Thalassospira sp. TSL5-1: one gene and its partner. The protein of the gene in region 1 interacts with the protein of each later gene in a pairwise test. Links are inferred from orthologs where the notes say so. Each region holds a gene or a part of one and is shown on either strand. Other genes may lie near its edges. The genes, in order: LF95_RS05455 and LF95_RS17755.

Region 1 (10,361 bases):
ACCAAAGGCATAACGATACTGATCCTGCGGTGAACCGGCGGGCAAGACACCATCCCCCGCTGTTGCAGATGCCGAGGCTCCGGCAGCGGCCCCTGCTCCTGCGCCTGCCGCGTTCGTATCGCCCTGCGGACCGGACGGAATATTGGGGGCCTCGCCCTCGTTGCGGATAACGCCAAACAGGCGGGTGCCGTTTTTATCAAGCGGTTCTCCGCTAGCCGCCCCCCCCAGATTGCCGGCGGCACCAGCATTACCCGAGCCACCACTGGCAGCACCTGCAGCCGCACCCGCCGCAGCACCGGAAGCAGCCCCGGCATCTGAACCGTCGTTCCCGGCAGGGGACGTTCCACCAGACATGCCACTGGAAGCCCCGCCTGCTTTGCCTTCTAGCTGGCTCAGGCGGAAATCAACATCCGAAATCAGCCGGTCAAGGCGGTCCGACATTTGCCGAACCTTGTATCCCTGCTCTTCGATCTGGCCGGTAAGCTGGGTAATCTGGGCTTGTAAATTATCGATCTGTACCTGTTGGCGTGCGGCGGCAGGGGTTGCATTGTTTGTGGCCCCGCTGGCTCCGCCCCCATCAGCAGGCGGCCCTTCGCGATATACATATCGCTGCAACAGATCCAGGTCCTTGCGAAGTTGTTCGACCTGCCGGGTCATTGAGGCATCCTGCGCCAGCGCCGGAGAAGCCATGCCAAAGGTCAGAAAACCCAAAATCACCAAACTGCCCATCCGGGTCAGAAGCGATGAACGTTTTTGCAGCGCAACAGGCCGCGCAGCATGAGCCCTATACCGGGAGAGCATGGGAAAGCATTGGATCTTGGCGGGTTCTGGTCGGATCATTTCCCGGTCCTTTTTGATCAACTTCAATAACATGCGACAGATTTCAAACAAAAATCGTTGCGCTGTCAAACGGCAAAAATAAGGCGCCTGCCCCGAAACCGGGACAGGCGCCTGAAATCAAACCGGTTTTTCAAACCAGCGCGCGATTAACGGACAACCGTTACAGCGCGACGGTTCTTGGCCCAGCTTTCCTGGTCATGGCCCAGAGCAACCGGGCGTTCCTTGCCGTAGGAAATGGTTTCGATGCGGGACGGATCAACGCCCAGAGCAATCAAATAATCCTTGGCAGAGTTTGCACGGCGTTCACCCAGTGCAAGGTTGTATTCGCGTGTACCGCGTTCGTCGGTATGGCCTTCAACCAGAACAGTGTACTGCGGGTATTTCTTCAGCCATGCAGCCTGGAGTTCCAGGGTACGACGGGCTTCAGCCGACAGATCATACTGGTCGTAGTCAAAGAAAACGCGATCGCCAACATTAACCGCAAACCATTCCGGGCTGCTTTCGGAAAGCGTGCTGGAAGTGGTGGTATCTGCGGGCTGGTTAACAGTAGAGACACCTTCGCCCTGCGAAGTCGCCGAGCTGTCCGGTGCAGTTTCACAAGCGGCCAAAAGAGCGGCGGCAGCAAAAACACTCAGAATCCGAAGTTTCATTTAAGTTTTCCCCTTAACACCGGACGCATTCGCCCGAGTTGGTTTTTTACCATGTCTCGCGACACCATCACATGCTCGTTTAAAAACGAATCGCATACGGTGTTTCGCGATGACTATACAATTGAGAAATCAGGGAATCAAGGGCGACCATGCCGGATCCGACCCATCTGCCGGTGTAACGATCTCGCGCTCGTTATAACCGGTAAGATCAATCGAAAACAGGCGGTATCGGTCCTTGGTTCCATCCTTAGACGGGATTTGGCGATCAAACATCAAAACCCGACCGTTTGGTGCCCATGTCGGGGCCTCAACGAGGTACCCGTTGGCCAGCAGCCGTTCACCACTGCCATCTGGCCGCATGACACCAATATAGAACTGACCTCCCTGCGTCTTCGTGAAGGCGATCAGGTCGCCACGCGGAGACCAGACCGGGGTTGAATAAAGTCCACCCCCAAAACTGATCCGTTGCACGCCACTACCATCTGCATTCATCACGTAAAGTTGTTGTGCGCCACTACGGTCCGAGTTGAAAACGATACGCGATCCATCGGGCGAATAGGAAGGCGATGTATCAACCGCGGGGTGCCGCGTCAACTGGCGCTTTTCGCGGGTGCGCAAATCCAGCGAATAAATCTCGCTATTGCCGTCCAGCGCCTGGCTCATGATCACCGAATTGCCATCCGGTGAAAATCTCGGGGCAAATGTCATCCCCGGGAAATCACCAAGCAATTCCAGCTCTCCGGTGTCGATATCAAGAACATAAACCCGTGGTTTGTCGTTGAAATACGACATGTAAACCACTTCCTGGGCGGTCGGCGAAAACCGTGGGCTGAGAACAAGAAACTTGCCATCGGTCAGGAAACGGTGGTTTGCACCATCCTGATCCATGATCGCCAGTCGCTTGATCCGGCGTGTCGCCGGTCCCGATTCGGATACATAAACGATGCGGGTATCGAAATACCCGGACTCACCGGTGATGCGTTTATAGATCTCGTCGGCAATTTTGTGGGCGATCCGCCGCCAGTTACCCGGCTGCGTGCGATACGCAACACCGGCCATCTGGTTTTCGGCCAAAACGTCCCACAAACGAAATTCCACTCGCAGTAACCCGTTTGCCTCGGTCAGGACCCGGCCATTAACCAGGGCCTGGGCGCCAATTGTACGCCACTCGGCAAAGTTGGGATTGACCGCCAGCGAACTGACGCTCTGGATAAAGGCCTTTTCATCAATCGTTTTGAAAAGACCCGAGCGCGCCAGATCACTGTTGATCACATTTGTAATATTCTGCCCGACATCGGTTTCCGAAACACCCTCGCCTGCAAAACGTGTCACGGCAATGGGCATCGGCTTTACTTCACCGCGTGTAATATCAACACGCAGTTCAGCACGCGCCGGGGCGGCTGCAACAATGCTCAAGCCAACAGCAACGGCAAGGGCACACAGGCCAGCTAGCCCGCGTACACGCCAGTGTCGTTTAAAAGCCTTGGTCTTGCTTGTCATCCTGCCTCGCTTTTCTCCACGCGTTTTCAAAAGGATAGCTCGTTAACCCGTCAATTCACGCGTGTCAAAACTGAACGTGAATTTGCGCTACAATTGTTTTTTATCCAGCGGCACTTTCGGAGGTCAGCAATGCGATTTTAGCACATCATTTCATACAGATTTCGCTATGCAGCATTTTCCAAAAGTGCCACCCGTTATCGTCCGATTCCTGTCTGTCTTCAACGGCTTGCCTGTATCGCGACCGCGTTTTGAAAGCAGAGCCGACGTTAAAAGACAAAAATCGGCAATCATTCCGGCAAAAATGCGGTAAAATCGTCACAATTTCCCAAATATTTCCCGAACATACCCTATAAACCCAACATCTCCCGCATGTTAAAGGTCATGACAACTGTGTTCCACAGGTCATATTTATTCGCTGGCAGCTTCAGCGGGCTGCAGGCCGGGTTCAAAACAGCACGCAATGCACTTTCGGCAACTGTCCGCTTTGACGGATCATTACCAATTTCATTGCGATTGGCAATTTGCGCGCTGCGCACCGTGCGATCCGGATTAACCTGAATATTCAGATAAACCACAAAATCGGCATCCTTGGAGCCCACGGGCGGGTTCCAGCACTGCGCAATCTGACGCCTGAGCGCATCAAGCTCGCTCATGGTCAGCCGATCCGACAGGCGCGTTGCCGTCTGCTCACTTGAAGCTTCCTTTGCCGGTTTCTGATCTGGCTGCTCCGGTACCGGCTCAGATTTTGCCTCTGTCTTGCGAACGTCTTTTAAAATATCGGCAAGGGTTCGCTTCGGCTCTTCCTTGGCCTTGGGTTCAGGCTTCGGCTCGGGTTTCTTTTCCGGTTTCGGAACAGGCTTTGGCTCCGGTTTCGGTTCCGGCTTGGGCTCAGGCTTTTTTGCCGGTTCCGGTTTCTTTTCCGGCTTTGGTTCGGGCTTCGGCTCCGGTTTCTTTTCTTCCGGCTTGGGCTTTAACTCACCCGCATCACTTTCAGGCACGGGCGCTGCCTCCGGGGCCTTTTTGGCCTCAGGTTTCGGCTTTGGTTCAGGCTTCGGTTCCGGTTTTGGCTCAGGCTTGGGTTCCGGTTTGGGAACGGGCTTTGGCTCCGGTTTTGGCTCGGGTTTGGGTTCCGGCTTCGGCTGGGGTTTTGGCTCGGGCGCGGGTGTCGGCTTTTCCTTTTGTTCCGGCTTGGCCGCCGGTTTGGTATCAGGCTTGGGCAATGGCGGCGCCTTTTTCTGGGCGGCCGCAAATTCATCCACCGTAACAACGTCCACCGATACCGACTGCATCTCTATCGGGTCCGGTTTAAACAAATCAGGCAAGCCGAAATAAGCAATCAAAATGATCGCCACATGCACCGCCAATGAAATCAGCACATTCCGCAGCATGACCGCTTATTTGCCCTTTTCCGGCAGGTCTGCAATCAGAGCGACCTTGCTAAAACCTGCTTCGTTGATGCGCCCCATCAAATCCATGACCTGGCCGTAATCAACCGCCTTGTCACCCTTCACAAAGATCCGGGTATCCTGCTTGTTCTCGGTAATGGCGCGCAATTTGGCAACCAGGTCGTCCCGGTTTACTTCACTGTCCATTAAATAAACATCGCCATCCTTGGTCAGGGACACCACCAGGGGTTCGTCCTGCCCGGTCATCTGGGTGGCGCTGGCTTTGGGCAGATCAACATCAACCCCGGCCGTGATCAGCGGTGCCGTGACCATAAAAATCACGAGGAGCACCAGCATCACGTCAACCATCGGGGTAACGTTGATATCGCTCATGGCGCGACGACCACCGCGCCCCCTGCGCCCACGGCGACGTCCGCCGCCGGAATTTCCAGAAGCTAGTTGTGCGCCCATAAATTAATCCCGTTTTTCATCAAGCTGGCGGGAAAGGATCGAACTGAATTCATCGACAAAGGCTTCCAGCCGGTTGCCATAGCGATTCAGGTCGCTTGAAATTTTATTATAGGCCACAACAGCAGGAATAGCAGCCACAAGGCCAATAGCCGTTGCAAACAGGGCCTCGGCAATCCCTGGGGCCACCACCGCCAGCGACGTATTTTTGGACGCCGCGATAGACTGGAACGACGCCATAATGCCCCAAACCGTGCCAAACAGCCCCACAAATGGCGCCGTTGACCCAACCGATGCCAAAAAGGTCATGTATTTTTCAACACGGTCCATTTCCCGGCCCAGGGTGACTTCCATTGCCCGTTCTAGGCGCTGTTGCAGGCGTGCCCGCATGGTTTCGCCATGCACACCGCGCGCATTGGAGCGACGCCATTCGCGCATGGCGGAGACAAATATCGCGGCCATCGGGTCTTTGGGCCGATCAGCAATGCGGTCATACAGGTCCTCAAGCGACCCACCCGACCAAAAGGCCTCTTCAAACTGATTGGCTTGGGCACGCAATTTGCGCAGACGGAAGGTTTTTTCAAAGACAATTGCCCACACCCAGACGGATGACAGCAAAAGACCGATCATGATCACTTTGACGACCAGACCGGCCTGGACAAACAGCCCCCACATCGACATGTCATGCGCCATCACCGACTGGCCAAGCGACACGGCATCGACAACCTGATTTTCCATCGTTTCTTTAGCCCTCGTTCACATCCAGATAGTCACTGAACACATTTCTTAATTCATCCGGCAGGCGTTGCGCCTTGAAGGTTTCAAGCGACATGCAGGCCAGAACGATATCGATTACGACCAGTTCCTCGCCATCACGCATGATTTTTTGCTCGAACCCCAGTGACGCACCGCCCATTCGGATCAATCGACTTTCCACAGTCAACCGGTCCTCAAGCCGCGCAGCCCGACGGAAATCGACGGTACAATGTCGAACCGCTATGGCAACTTTGTGGCGTTCGGCAATGTTTCTATTGGAAAAACCCAATAAATTCACCATTGACGTCCGGCCACGCTCGGCAAAGGCAAGGTATTGCGCATGATATACAATTCCACCGGCATCGGTATCCTCGTAAAACACGCAAAACGGGTAGATGTGGCGTTTTCCGTCAAGGGTTCCCAAAAGCGCGTCGCTCATGCGTCACCTTCGTCATTTGCATTTTTCAGGGCTTCGCTTTCAAACAGGTCCGACATGGGAACCCCCGCCTGACTGCGGGGCGGCGTTAATCCAAGATGATTAAACCCCTTAACGCCAAGCATCCGACCGCGTGGCGTTCGCTGAATAAGACCCTGCTGCAACAAATAGGGTTCAATCACATCTTCGATCGTATCGCGTTCTTCCGACAGGGCTGCCGCCAGCGTATCAACGCCCACCGGCCCGCCGCCATAATTGCTGGCAATACAGGTCAGATAGCGCCGGTCCTGGCTATCAAGGCCCAGATTGTCCACCTCCAGCCGGGTCAGGGCGGCATCGGCGATAAAGGCATTCACTGGCGACTTCCCTGCAACCACGGCAAAGTCTCTTACCCGCCGCAACAAACGCCCGGCAATGCGCGGCGTTCCCCTTGACCGGCGGGCAATTTCCATTGCGCCATCGCGGGTCATGTCAAAATTAAGCAATTTTGCCCCGCGCGCAACAATATCCACCAGTTCTTCCGGCTCGTAAAACCGCAAACGCAACGGGATGCCAAAACGATCCCGCAAGGGGGTTGTCAAAAGCCCGGACCGGGTTGTTGCGCCGACCAAGGTAAAAGGCGGCAAATCAATCCGCACGGAACGTGCCGCTGGCCCCTCGCCAATGATCAGGTCAAGCTGAAAATCCTCCATCGCCGGATACAGGATTTCTTCAACTGCCGGGTTCAGACGATGGATTTCGTCAATAAACAGCACATCACGTGGCTGCAAATTGGTCAAAAGGGCAGCAAGATCCCCCGCCTTGGCAATCACCGGGCCGGATGTGGCACGAAAACCCACACCCAGTTCGCTGGCAACGATTTGCGACAATGTGGTTTTGCCCAGCCCTGGGGGCCCGAAAAACAGCACATGGTCCATTGCCTCTTCACGACCACGGGCCGCCTGAATAAAAACATCCAGATTTTCACGTACTTCTTTCTGGCCGGTAAAATCATCCAGCCTGCGCGGACGCAAAGACCCTTCCTGGCGGTCTTCGGCATTGCGTTCGCCACTGAGCAGGCGGTCGTTTTCCTCGTTCACGCGCTAAGCTCCTTTAGGCCCAAACGGATCAGCGTATCAAGATTTCGGTTCTCGCCCGCATTCTGCGCGGCCTTGCCCACAGCACCAAACGCCTCGGAGCGGCCATAGCCCAAATTCACCAGCGCGGAAACGGCATCGGCCATGATCGCACCATCATCAATCACCGGGGCTTCGGGGGCCGCAGCTTCGGCAGGCGCTGCTTTTTTACGCGACGGTTTTGCTTTCCCCTCGGCCTTTTCCGCAACAGGTGCAGGTGCCACCACCGGTGCGGCGACCGGGCCAAGGTTTAGCTTGGCAGCCTTGTCTTTTAACTCGCCAACAATACGTGTTGCCACCTTTGCCCCTACGCCGGGCGCCCGGCACAGGGCGGTTGTGTCCTGGGAAGCCAGCGCGCGCAAAAGGTCGGTCGGGGACAGAACCGATAAAATGGCAAGGCCCACCTTGGCCCCAACCCCCTGAACGGTTGTCAAAAGGGCAAACCACTGTTTTTCCGCGTGATCGGCAAAACCATAAAGATGAATGTGATCTTCACGGACATGGGTTTCGATGATCAAACCGGCATCCCCCCCCACAGGAGGCATCATGGAGAGTGTGCGGCGCGAGGCAAAAACAAGATAGCCAACACCGTTAACATCAATGATAACGTGATCTTCGCCGATAAAATCGACAATGCCGCGCAATTTGGCAATCATCGCGTCGCGCCCCCATTCTGATTATGATAGCGGTTCATCATGGCACGGGTTCCTGCATGCTGGGCATGGCAAATTGCCACCGCCAGCGCATCCGCCGCATCGGGACCGGCAATTTTACAGCCCGGCAACAGGGTTGAAACCATCATTTCAACCTGCTGTTTGGCGGCATGCCCTGCCCCGACCACCGTCTTTTTAACAGCATTCGGTGTATATTCCGTAACCGGAATGCCCAGCCGCGCCGGTGCCAGCAGGGCCGCCCCACGGGCCTGCCCCAGTTTAAGCGTTGAAACCGGGTTTTTATTGACGAATGTTTCTTCAACCGCAGCCTCATCAGGCGACCATTCATTGATAATGTCGGTCAAGCCGGAAAAAAGCTGCACCAGCCGTTCGGCCAGCGAAAGTGATTGCGTAGAACTGACCACACCATTGGCAACATGGCGCATATGATTGTCATGAAGGTCGATCACGCCCCATCCGGTGCGCTGAAGACCGGGATCGATGCCAAGAACCCTGACCACGTAACAATCACCTGTTGTTATTTTTCAGCAAATGGGCCAATAGCCCAGATAAAATACGCCCGTCATTCAAAGCAAAATGACGGGCGTAAGCAAGATCAGTTATCGAGAGCTGCGACGATTTCGTCCGTCCACTCGACATTGGTCCAGACATTCTGGACGTCATCATTGTCTTCAAGCACATCAACAAGTTTCATGATGCTTTGTGCCTGATCAACCGAAATCTCAGCCGTGGTCGCCGGACGGAACACCAGTTTGGCACTTTCCGGGTCGCCAAAGGTTTCGGTCAGGGCTTCACGAACCGCGTTCAGATCCTCGATCTCGGTTTCAATAACGTGGTTTTCCTCGTCGGATTCCACATTGGCGGCACCGGCTTCAAGGGCGGCTTCAAAAATGGTATCCGCGTCGCCTTTGTCCGCCGGATACACGATTTCACCGATACGGTTGAACATAAAACCAACCGAACCGGTTTCACCGAGGTTGCCACCATGTTTGGTAAAGGCAGCGCGCACTTCGGAAGCCGTACGGTTACGGTTATCGGTCAGGGCTTCAACGATGACGGCAACACCCGCGGTGCCATAACCTTCATAACGGACTTCTTCAAAGTTTTCGCCCTCGCCAGCACCCAGTGCCTTTTTAATGGCGCGGTCGATATTGTCCTTGGGCATGTTCTGCCCGCGCGCTGCGGCAATAGCGGCACGCAAACGCGGGTTACTGTTGATATCGTCACTGATCTTTGCCGAAACCGTGATTTCACGGGCAAGCTTGGTAAAGATCTTGGCGCGCTTTTTATCCTGCGCGCCCTTGCGGTGCATGATGTTTTTAAACTGGGAATGACCGGCCATAACCTGAAACCTGTATTCTTGAATGACGTTATCGATCTGGTGCCGCCCGGGCCCCGATCAGACCGAAACCAGATACATATCGTATCCGTACCGGCCCGACTTTGTGAGAAACTGTCTTGCATTCGCAGCCGCCAGACGACCAATGGCACCCTGCAGGCGAACGCAACGCACGCTCCTATAACGTGTTTGTGCGCCAAGGTCCAGCGGTCGCGCACATATTCACATCGCAAACCGCCAATTTGCGCCATCCCCCTGGAAATCACGGACGAACGATCAAATTTATAATCAATCAGATCCGGCCCGTTATTGAAGCATCAGGAGACAACTTGCTTTTTATTTGCCAAAACCGGCTTGCCTATTGCAGAGCACGACAGAATGCAACAATATTGCGAAAGCGATAAACATAATAAAACAATGCTATCGGGTTTGAGCCACCAAAAAGGGTTATCAAACAAGGGGAAGGGCGACTAAGCGGAAACCTTTACAAAGGTCCGTGCCTCTTAAAACCGGTGAGAACGAACATCGGTACAACAAAAAGGTAGGACAGAATGGGAAAAAAAACAGGGAACCCGAAACGGCCAGTCAGCACAACCAAGAAGCCCGCTTCGGGACTGGGTGTAAAAGGTAAACTACTGATTTCCTTTGCCCTTGTGGGGCTTATGGCTGTTGCAGCCGTTATTGTCGGCGTATTTGCCTTCGGGCGGTTTGGCATAACACTTGCCGACATCACCGAAGAAAAATTACCGCCCATGTTTGCCGCACAGCAGCTTGCAACGGAAAGTGCCGAAATTGTTGCAATTGCCCCGCGTATTGTCGCGGCAACCAGCCCGGAAGAAGAACAGGGCGTCAAAGACGAACTTGATCAGCGCCTGATCGGGATGAAAGACAAGATCAATCAGTTACGCGAGGCAGGTCTCGAACCCGAGATTCTGGAGCAGATTGACGCCAATCGTGAACAGCTCGAACAGATGCTGACATCGCTTCACGAGGCAACCCAGGCCCGTTTTTCGGTTTCTTCGGAAAAAACGGACAAAACCGAAAAATTTCTTGAACTCAGCAAACGCTATAACGACACGCTCAAGCCGTTACTGTCTTACACGCAAAACGACATTTCCCAAGCCGATGCAACGGTTAAAAGACTGCGCGCCGATCCGGTCAATGTGATGGAAATGAGCAAGGAAGACTTGCTCAAGGA
Region 2 (10,340 bases), on another replicon or contig:
CAATCTGGCGTTGCAGACGCGCCCGAATGGCCTCTGCCCTTGCACCGGCACAGCTTTCGGCTTTTGTCACCGTCTGTTCAATCCGTTCGATATGACCCAGCAGCATTTCATGAAGCTTAACACCTTCAGCTTCGCGGTTTTCGGCCAATTGGGCAATCGCGGCTTCCAGGGTTGCCATCATGGCGGTTTCTCGGGCCTCACGGCTGGCGTCATCTTCGGTTTGCTCAACCGCTTCCAGCACACCCCGCACATTCAACAGATCGGCAATGGTGCCCGCCCCCAGCTTGCTGGAACTGTCAAATTCCTCGGCAAGGCGGACCAGATCGGCCAAAAGGTCGCGATTAATACGATAGCTGGTATTTTCACCCGGTCGCGTCACATTCAGGGTCACGCCAATATTGCCCCGTTTGAACGTCTTTGAAACCGCATCACGAACCGGAGCCTCCAGCCGTTCGGCACCATTCAGGCGGGCGCGAACATCCAGTCCCTTGCCATTCACACTGCGAAGTTCCCAGACCCAGGCAAATCCCTCGCCAGCCCCCTCGGCGCGGCCAAACCCGGTCATGCTTGAAACGGTCATGCTGATATTCATCCTTTTAAATTGTGTTCGGTTTTATAACGCTGCATTGCCATCGCGCCAAGAATAAGTCACCGATAAAACACGTAAATTGACCGGCGAACATTCATATTGATGCCCCAATCATCCGTCATGGTCGCCCAAGTTTTAAACACGCAGAAAATGCGACATTAATGAAGCGGAACACGTCCTCGCATGTCTTTGCAATATAACGCAATTCTGATCACAGGTGCCAGTTCCGGCATTGGCGCGGCACTGGCACGGCATTATGCCCGCCCCGGCGTAACCCTGTTTATCAGCGGACGCAACAAATCGCGCCTGAAACAGGTTGAAAATGACTGCCGTAACACCGGCGCCAATGTCTTTTCCGACATTCTTGACGTCACAGATGCGGAAGTCATGCAGGATTATGTCAGCAAATGCTACGGCATCATGCCGCTTAGTCTGGTCATTGCCAATGCCGGTATTTCGGCAGGCAGTGGCGGCCTTGGCGAAACGCCAGATCAAGTCCGCGAGATCCTGTCAATCAATGTCGAAGGTGTATTAAACACCATTGATCCGGCCATCGAACTGATGACACGCGATGGTCGTGGCCAGATTGCAATTATGTCGTCCCAGGCCTCATGGCGCGGCCTGCCAACGGCCCCCGCCTATTGTGCCAGCAAAGCCGCCATTCGCGTCTATGGCGAAGCCCTGCGCGGCAGCCTGAAATCATCCGGTGTGCGGGTTAATGTCGTCTGCCCCGGCTTTGTCAAAAGCCGCATCACCGATGCCAATGACTTTAAAATGCCCTTCCTGATGGAAGCCGACAAGGCCGCAAAAATCATTGATCGCGGATTAAGCAAAAACAAGGCCCTGATCGCGTTTCCCTGGCAGATGAATATGGCGACAAGATTGCTGAAACATCTTCCGTCCGCCCTGTATGAGCGCGTTACTGCCCGCCTGCCCAAAAAGCCATCCCAACAAAGCAGTTAAACGGTTAAGCGGTTAAAGCGGCGCACCCGAGAACTCCACCACGGATGATCGCATCACCATCGGGCCCAGAAGAATTTCTCGCTAATCATTGTCCTGGGCCCGCAATTTGCGCCAACGCGCAACATTGCGATTATGCTCATCCAGGGTGCGGGCAAAGGCATGCCCCCCGGTACCGTCGGCCACAAAATAAACTTCGTCCGTTTCAGCCGGATGCAGTACTGCGTATATCGCCTCGCGCCCGGGGTTGGTAATGGGTGCAGGTGGCAGCCCGGTAACAACATAGGTGTTATACGGGCTTTCATATTTCAGATCAGTCCGGGTCAGCGCACGGTTTAGCGGCACGTTCGGACTAACGGCATAGGCAACAGTGGGGTCCGATTGCAAACGCATATTCTTGCGCAAACGATTGACAAAAACACCGGCAACCCGTGCCCGCTCAGCGGCAATACCCGTCTCGCGTTCAACAATAGATGCCAGGGTCAGTGCCTGCTGACGTGTTTCTATTGGCAAATCTGAGTCGCGCTGGGGCCAAAGCCGGTCCAGCAAATCCACCTGGGCTGCCCGCATCCTGTTGATGATGCTGTCTTTGGTATCACCATAGGAAAACTGATAGGTTTCCGGCAGCAACGTCCCGTCATCCGGAACGGTCTCAATGGTGCCAACCAGCCCGTCAACACGATCAAGCCGATCAACAATCTCGATGCTGCGCAATCCTTCGGGAATAGTGACAAACCGCTTGACGGTTTCGCCTGATGCCAGAATTTGCGCGGCCTGCCTGGGGCTGACACGGGCTGGAAAATGATATTCCCCCGCCTGCAGCGCATGATCAAGACCTGCAGCACGTACACCAACCAGAAAAATCAAAGGGTCGGAGACGATTTTCTGACGCGACAGGATGGCGCCAATCTGGCGCACGCCAGTCCCTTGCGGGATGACAATGTCAATGCCCTGAGCAAGCCGACTGGGTGAGGTATAGGCAATATATACATACACCGCCACGCCCCCGATAGCGAACGCGGCGGTGATACATAACATACCAAGTAAGAGCAGAAAACGCCGCAATGCGTTCCCCTACTGACTTGTTAGACCGATTTGAACACCAGCGAAGCGTTGGTGCCCCCGAAGCCGAACGAATTCGACAGTGCGTAATTGACCTTGCGCTGTTTGGCTTCCAGCGGAACCAGATCAACCCCAAGGCAGGCCTCGGATGGGTTATTCAGGTTCAGGGTCGGCGGAACCGCCCCTTCATGGATCGCCAGGATCGAGAACACAGCCTCGATCGCGCCAGCAGCACCCAGCAAATGCCCGGTTGCCGACTTGGTCGAGGACATTGAAACCGAATTAATGGCATCACCAAACAGGCGTTTTACAGCACCCAGTTCGATTTCATCCCCCAGCGGAGTCGATGTGCCATGTGCATTGACATAATCGACCTGATCCGGGTTGATCCCCGCATTACGCAGCGCATTGCGCATGGAACGGAAACCACCATTGCCATCCGATGCCGGGGCGGTGATGTGATACGCGTCCCCTGACATGCCATAACCGGCAACTTCGGCGTAAATCTTGGCGCCACGGGCCTTGGCATGCTCGTATTCTTCAAGCACGACACAACCAGCACCTTCGCCCATGACAAATCCGTCACGGCCTTCGTCCCAAGGACGGGAGGCTGCGGTCGGCGTGTCATTATAGCCTGACGAAAGCGCACGGGCCGCAGCAAAGCCCGCCATGCCCAAACGGCATACGGCGGCTTCGGCACCACCGGCAACCATTACATCGGCATCGCCCAGCATGATCAGGCGCGAGGCATCGCCAATGGCATGTGCGCCCGTCGAACATGCCGTAACAACCGCATGGTTCGGGCCTTTCAGGCCATGCTTGATCGATACCTGGCCGGAAACCAGGTTAATCAGGCAGGAAGGAATAAAAAACGGACTGATACGGCGAATTTTGCCTTCAGCAAGCAACCCGGCAGATTCGGCAATACGCGGCAAACCGCCAATACCCGAACCAATCATGACACCGGTGGCTTCACGGTCTTCTTCTTCTTCCGGCGCCCAGCCGGAATCAGCAAGCGCCTGATCAGCAGCCGCAATGCCAAAGATGATAAATTCGTCCATCTTCTTCATGTCTTTGATCGAGACATGATCTTCGGCATTGAACTCGCCAGCACCCGTTCCACGCGGAACCATACCCGCAATCTTGGCGGGGATATCAGACACATCGAAATGATCGATGGCTTTGATGCCCGATTGTCCGTTCAGCAGCCCCTGCCAGGTCGCCTGGGCACCGTTTGCGACAGGCGTGACTGCGCCAATACCGGTTACAACTACGCGTCTCATCCCGCTTTACGCCTTTATTTTATGAAAATTGCAAAGACGAAAAGGGCGCCCGAGGATGCCTCTGGCGCCCGCGTCAAATAGCCAGATTAGCCATTTGCCTTTTCGATGAAGTCAATCGCGTCTTTGACGGTCAGAATTTTTTCAGCGGCATCGTCGGGAATTTCAACGCCGAATTCTTCTTCAAACGCCATAACCAGCTCGACAGTATCCAGGCTGTCGGCGCCCAGATCGTCGATGAAGCTTGCGTTTTCCGTGACCTTGTCTTCTTCAACACCGAGGTGCTCGACAACGATCTTCTTCACGCGATCTGCGACATCACTCATAGCTTAAATCCTTCAATAGGTTCTCTGTCAGTAGTTTAATGTGCCCCAAAAGCCCGCCCTTTTCGGTGCGAACCGGGACCGTGGAAACCGGCAACCGTAATTGCCGGTTCCGGTTATTTGATATAGCGGCCTCTTTTAAACAGAAAAGCAAGCAACCCGCAACGGGTTAAATCATCGCCATTCCGCCATTCACATGCAAGGTCTGGCCAGTAACATACCCGGCTTCCTGACTTGCAAGATACAAAACTGCTGCGGCAATTTCCGCGCTATCGCCCATACGACCGGCAGGAATGGCGCCCAACAGCTTCTCTTTCTGGGCATCGCCCAATTCTTCGGTCATTGCCGTGGTAATGAAACCCGGTGCCACACAGTTTACCGTAATTCCACGCGCGGCGACTTCCTGTGCCAGCGATTTTGACCAGCCAATCATACCTGCCTTGGCGGCTGCATAGTTGGTCTGGCCCGGATTCCCGGTCACACCCACAATCGAGGTGATGTTGATGATCCGGCCAAAACGACGCTTCATCATACCACGCAGCGAATTGCGCGCCAGCTTGAAGGCCGCCGTCAGGTTAACATCCAGCACCGCCTGCCAGTCTTCATCTTTCAGGCGCATGGCCAGCTGATCACGGGTAATACCCGCATTATTGACCAGAATGTCAAGCTGGCCACCAAGGGCCTCTTCTGCCTGCTTGATCAGGCCATCGACCGATGCACTATCAGAAAGATTGCCCGGCACCACAACGGCATTTTCACCAATTTCGGCCGCAACAGCCTCAAGGCGTTCTGCCCGCGTACCCGAAAGGGCAACCTTTGCACCGGCACTTGCAAGCACCTTGGCAATTTCGCCACCAATGCCACCGGTTGCACCCGTCACCAGTGCGGTTTTACCTGTCAGATCAAACATATGTTTCGTTCCTGTCACTTTTTTAAACTGGTGCGGTTCACAGCGCGCCCAGAAAGGCTTCTATATCTGCCGGACCATTAATTGCGGTTCCGTTAAGATCGCGGTCAATTCGGCGGACCATACCACTCAGTACCTTGCCAGCACCGATTTCGACCAAACCGGAAATCCCCTGCTCTTTCATATAAAGCACGGATTCACGCCAGCGCACCGTGCCACAAACCTGTTTAACCAGCAAATCACGGATGGCATCAGCATCCTGGACCTTGGTGGCGGTCACGTTGGCAACCAGCGGCACCTTCGGCGCATTCATCGTCACCTCGGCCAGGGCCTCTGCCATACGGTCGGCGGCAGGCTGCATCAGGGCACAATGAAAGGGTGCGGAAACCGGCAACAAAACAGCGCGCTTGGCGCCCTTTTCCTTGGCAATCTCAATTGCCCGCTCAACGGCAGCCTTGTGCCCCGAAACAACAACCTGCCCATTGGCATTGTCATTGGCGGCGGTGCAAACATCACCCTGGGCGGCCAGTTCGGCAACGGCGGCGGCATCGGCAAAATCCAGGCCCAAAAGGGCAGCCATCGCGCCAACACCGACCGGCACGGCGGCCTGCATCGCCTGACCACGAATTTTAAGCAAACGGGCGGCATCAGAAATGCTAAACGTTCCGGCCGCGGCAAGGGCGGAATATTCCCCCAGCGAATGCCCGGCAACCAGTTCACATTTATCGGTCAGGGCAAAGCCGCCTTCCTTTTCCAGAACACGGGTTACAGCCAGACTAACAGCCATCAGGGCGGGCTGGGCGTTTTCCGTCAGGGTCAAATCCCCTTCCGGGCCTTCAAACATCAGCGTACTGAGCTTCTGGGAAAGTGCGTCATCAACTTCCTGAAACACTTCGCGAGCCAAAGGAAAGGCATCGGCCAGTTCCTTGCCCATACCAACAGCCTGCGACCCCTGACCGGGGAATACGAATGCGCGTGTCATTATGGATATAGCACCCTTGTCTGCGTTTATGTCGCCCGAAACACCCGGCCCGACATTTTTAAAAGGCCCCCTTGATAACGCGCCGAACCGTCCTGTCAAGGCCGGACACCGTTATGCACCCCGGAAAAACCAGATTGTTCACAAAGGTGGCTCAGAAATTCACGATTGCAAGAAAAAAGGCAGTAAACAGGGTAAATTGTCTACTGCCTTTTCATATATGAAACGTCAAACAGCCGATCCAAACATCAACTGCTCGCCGAGACGGCCCTTACTCAAGGTAGTTTTGCATACTCGAAACAACGCTGTCCGAAATATGGGACTTCGTAATCACACCGCGCACATCAGACTGGCGCGGCAAACCGCGACAGGGCTGAACAACAACGGCGGAACGTGCATTGCGGCGGTGCATGCGCTTGATCACGTCAAACAATGTGGTGTTATCCACCACCACGACAAAATCCTCGTCAACAATATCGGACAGCGTGTCATTGCCCTGTTCCCCAACAATGGCGAACAGATGATCAATATCGGGCAAAACGCCAACAATTCGATCGCCCGCTACCACCACAATCGAAGCCACTTTGGGTTTCGGCGTCAGGCTGTCAACCGCTTCGGAAACGCGCATGGCGGCATCCAGGAAAATCGGTTCACGATCCATCACCTCGTGAGCGGGATGAACCATAAACATGTTGCTGTGACGTTCCTTGGGAATGTGCAAACCGCGCAACACCAGCTTGGAAGTATAGATGGTTTCGCTGATCAGCATGCGACGAATACCCAGCGCGATGGCAACGGCCACCACCAGCGGCACGACGATATTATAGTCGCGGGTCATTTCAAAAATCATGATGATCGCGGTCATGGCGGCACCGGTACCGGCGGCTACAACGCCACCCATACCCACCAGGGCAAATTCCGCCGGATTAATCCCCGCATTCGGGAAAATCATGGTGCCGATAACACCAACAGCCCCCCCCATCGTGGCGCCAATAAACAGCGATGGTGAAAACACACCACCCGAGGCACCAGAACCAATACTGACCGAGGTGGCATACATCTTGGCAAAGAACAGGATCACCAGCAGCGGCAATGTCGTCATACCGCCACGCAGAATTTCCTGAATGGTGCCATAACCAACACCATCGACGTAATAATTGCCTGCTGTCAGTAGCAGGACATACATCAGGATGCCGACCGACAGCATACCAATGGCATGACGAACATAGTCATTGACCGGCAGTTTCTTGAAAAACTTGTCGGTAATCAGCATGGAGCGGATCAGCATCCATGCGGCAACACCGCACAGAACACCCAGCACCACATATATAATAAGTGCTTCAAGATCGATTGCCGAAACCTGGGGAATGGCCGCCAGCGGCACTTCAAAGGCCGGTGCAAGACCAAAGGAAATACGACCAATATACGTCGCAGCCCCGGTCGCAATCACGACCGGCAGGAAAGTACGGGTCGACACTTCCGGCATCATCAGTTCGATGGCAAATAAAACAGCGCCCAGCGGGGTATTGAATGTTGCCGCAATACCAGCACCCGCCCCGGCCGCAAGCAGCGTGATGCGCTGGCCTGTCGGCAAATTGCGAAGCTGTGCGATACTGGAACCCAGCGACGAACCGATCTGAATGATCGGGCCTTCACGACCAACAGCCGCCCCTGTCCCAATCGACAGCGCGGATGCAATCGACTTGATCACCGCCACCAGCGGGCGAATGCGCCCCTGTTTGAAGTAAATGGCGTGCATCACTTCGGGAACACCGTGACCCTTGGCTTCCGGGGCAAAATTGTTAACCAGAAAAACCACCAGCATCCCGCCAATCACGGGCACCAGAATAATCAGCGGCCCCCATGTCGAGGGCTCCGTCAGCATGTTGGCATCATAATCAAGCGTAAAAGTGCCATAAAACGCCAGATTATGAATAAGGGCGACCAGTGCGCGAAACGCCACCGCGCCATAACCGGTAACAATGCCAACGACGAGCGAGAAAAAACATAATGTAACAAGTGTCGCGCGCCGGGGTGACGCGCCTTCAACCTGGGATTCTACCATCACCAAACCATGTACGTTCTGAGTATATCCCGGCGTTGCGCCCAGTAACAGCTGTCCCCTGCCCCGCAATTTTTGTTGTCGTTAAGAGGGGAAGGCAGGAAAATCGTGCAAGAATGGGAGGTCGACCGGTTCGACGAATGGCCTTAAGGCTTACTCGCACACCCTTTGCAAATCAAGGGAATATCCGGCTTTGCATAGCCGCTCTTAGAAAAGTGCAACGCTTTTGTGACAAATCCATCCAGGCCAATTGCGCTGTCAGGATTGTGCAAAGCTGGCCTGCAAGGATCGGATGTCGAATCGTGTGAATATCGCGGTATTTGACGTTGCACCAATTGGCGAAAAGTGTATATTCGCCCGCTCACGGCTCCTTGCCGGGACGTACCCGGCTATGCCTGCGCGACATGCGGTCGCGTCAGGAAGAGACAAGCCACAAGGGGTGATTAGGAGAATTATGAGCAAGTACGAGAGCGTGTATATTGCACGTCAGGACTTCTCGACCGCACAGGTCGAAGCCCTGAACGAAAAGCTGAACGAAATCCTGACCGGACTGGGCGCAACCGTCGCCAAGACCGAATACTGGGGTCTTCGTTCCCTGACCTACCGGGTCAAGAAAAACCGCAAGGGTCACTATACCCTCTTCCAGATCGAAGCCGACAAGGACGCGATTGCGGAATATGAACGCCAGATGCGCTTCAATGAAGACGTCCTGCGTCAGATGACCGTAAAGGTTGACGAGTTCGAAGAAGAACAGTCTGCCATTCTGCGTAACCGCGACGAGCGCGGCAGCCGTGGCAACCGCCGCAGCGGCCCGCGTCAGTAATCGAGTAACGAGGAGGATATATCATGGCTGGACGTCGTCTGTTTTTCCGTCGCCGCAAAACCTGCCCGTTCTCGGGTCCGGATGCGCCGAAGATCGACTACAAAGATGTCAAACTGTTGCAGCGTTTCGTTTCCGAACGCGGCAAGATCGTTCCGAGCCGTATCACGGCCGTTTCGGCCAAGAAACAGCGTGAGCTTTCCAAAGCCATCAAACGCGCTCGTTTCCTGGCGCTGCTGCCCTACGCAGACCAGGTCTGAGGCAGTCGGCAAGAGACTTTGTTTTGCGGTCTCGGCCACGGAGTAGCCAATGTCTTCGCGTGACACCCTGACATCTATCGGAGCAGGACTGGGCAGTGCGCTTCTGTTTCTGCTGGTATTGACAGGAAGTCCGCTGGCTTTGCTGCTGTCCTATTTCGGGCATTTGCCACTTTTCCTTATCGGATTGTGGCAGGGACCCAAAAGCCTGCTGGTTGCGGCGCTTGCGGCATGTGCTGCCCTGCTTTTGCTGGGTGGCGTCATGCCCTTCACAGTCTTTTTGATTGTGATAGCCGGACCGGCGACGATGCTGACCCGCGTGGCGCTGATTATGCGGGCTGACGACTCCGGAAAACCGAAGTTCATTCAGCCTGGCATCATTTTGGCGGTCATGGCCCTGGCAGTTGCAGTGATAGTGACAATTGTCCTTGCAACCGTTGCGGCGGAAGGTCTGGAAATAAAGGAAGTGATCGCTCACTTCTTCTCGACGATGTATTCTTCAATGGGTGTTCCGTTAACCACGGAAGTCCAACAGGTCATCGCCATCTTCCAGGCATATTTCCCGGCAATTGCGGCTTTGTCCTGGTACCTTATGGTTCTGGTCAATGCCATGATTGCACAGGCAATTCTGATACGCGCAGGCAAAAACCTGCGCCCGACACCAAGTCTGGCGTCGCTTGAATTACCTGGCTGGTCACTTTTTGCGTTCGCCCTGGCTGGGGCATCCATCGCCTTTGGTGATGGCAACCTGGCCTATATCGCACGCAACGTCGCGGTTGTATTGGCAGTGCCTTTCCTGTTTCAGGGGCTGGCACTCATACACGGGCAGGCAGCCCGATGGCCGCAAAAACGTTTGATATTGACGGTATTTTATATCGTCGCGGTTCTGTCTAGCTGGTCGTTTATCGCGATTTGCGGACTTGGAATTGTTGAGCATTTAATCAGGCTGCGGGGGAACCAACCGATGACCCGTAGCAATGAGGAGGATCGGTGATGGAAGTTATTCTGCTCCAGCGGGTGGAAAAACTCGGCCAGATGGGTGACGTTGTCACCGTAAAGCCGGGCCACGCCCGCAACCGCCTGCTGCCCCAGGGCATGGCC

The links.
Region 2: the proteins of LF95_RS05455 (region 1) and LF95_RS17755 interact in binary tests that used the Escherichia coli proteins (3 or more experiments, as listed by UniProt). The link is inferred for Thalassospira sp. TSL5-1 from one-to-one orthologs.

Annotation. Positions count from the first base shown.
Region 1 is NZ_KV880637.1:1,157,254-1,167,614, reverse strand. Bases 4,314-7,313 are described here. They hold LF95_RS05455 (YbgC/FadM family acyl-CoA thioesterase), read right to left. Parts: upstream 6,039-7,313; coding sequence 5,589-6,038; downstream 4,314-5,588. Other genes in these bases: ruvA (Holliday junction branch migration protein RuvA), read right to left, coding at 7,111-7,313; ruvB (Holliday junction branch migration DNA helicase RuvB), read right to left, coding at 6,035-7,114; tolQ (protein TolQ), read right to left, coding at 4,850-5,581; tolR (protein TolR), read right to left, coding at 4,385-4,846; LF95_RS05470 (energy transducer TonB), read right to left, coding at 4,314-4,378. Also shown: tol-pal system protein YbgF, read right to left, coding at 1-717; peptidoglycan-associated lipoprotein Pal, read right to left, coding at 987-1,490; Tol-Pal system beta propeller repeat protein TolB, read right to left, coding at 1,620-2,990; more of LF95_RS05470, read right to left, coding at 3,338-4,313; more of ruvA, read right to left, coding at 7,314-7,806; crossover junction endodeoxyribonuclease RuvC, read right to left, coding at 7,803-8,324; LF95_RS05435 (YebC/PmpR family DNA-binding transcriptional regulator), read right to left, coding at 8,420-9,166; LF95_RS05430 (methyl-accepting chemotaxis protein), read left to right, coding at 9,715-10,361.
Region 2 is NZ_KV880639.1:187,974-198,313, forward strand. What follows is about bases 2,600-5,578. They hold LF95_RS17755 (acyl carrier protein), read right to left. Parts: upstream 4,218-5,578; coding sequence 3,981-4,217; downstream 2,600-3,980. Other genes in these bases: fabF (beta-ketoacyl-ACP synthase II), read right to left, coding at 2,635-3,894; fabG (3-oxoacyl-[acyl-carrier-protein] reductase), read right to left, coding at 4,384-5,124; fabD (ACP S-malonyltransferase), read right to left, coding at 5,162-5,578. Outside these bases: LF95_RS17735 (YicC/YloC family endoribonuclease), read right to left, coding at 1-580; LF95_RS17740 (SDR family NAD(P)-dependent oxidoreductase), read left to right, coding at 773-1,552; endolytic transglycosylase MltG, read right to left, coding at 1,634-2,545; more of fabD, read right to left, coding at 5,579-6,103; LF95_RS17770 (chloride channel protein), read right to left, coding at 6,372-8,165; rpsF (30S ribosomal protein S6), read left to right, coding at 8,617-8,985; rpsR (30S ribosomal protein S18), read left to right, coding at 9,009-9,242; LF95_RS17785 (DUF2232 domain-containing protein), read left to right, coding at 9,292-10,233; rplI (50S ribosomal protein L9), read left to right, coding at 10,233-10,340. UniProt on the Escherichia coli protein: Carrier of the growing fatty acid chain in fatty acid biosynthesis.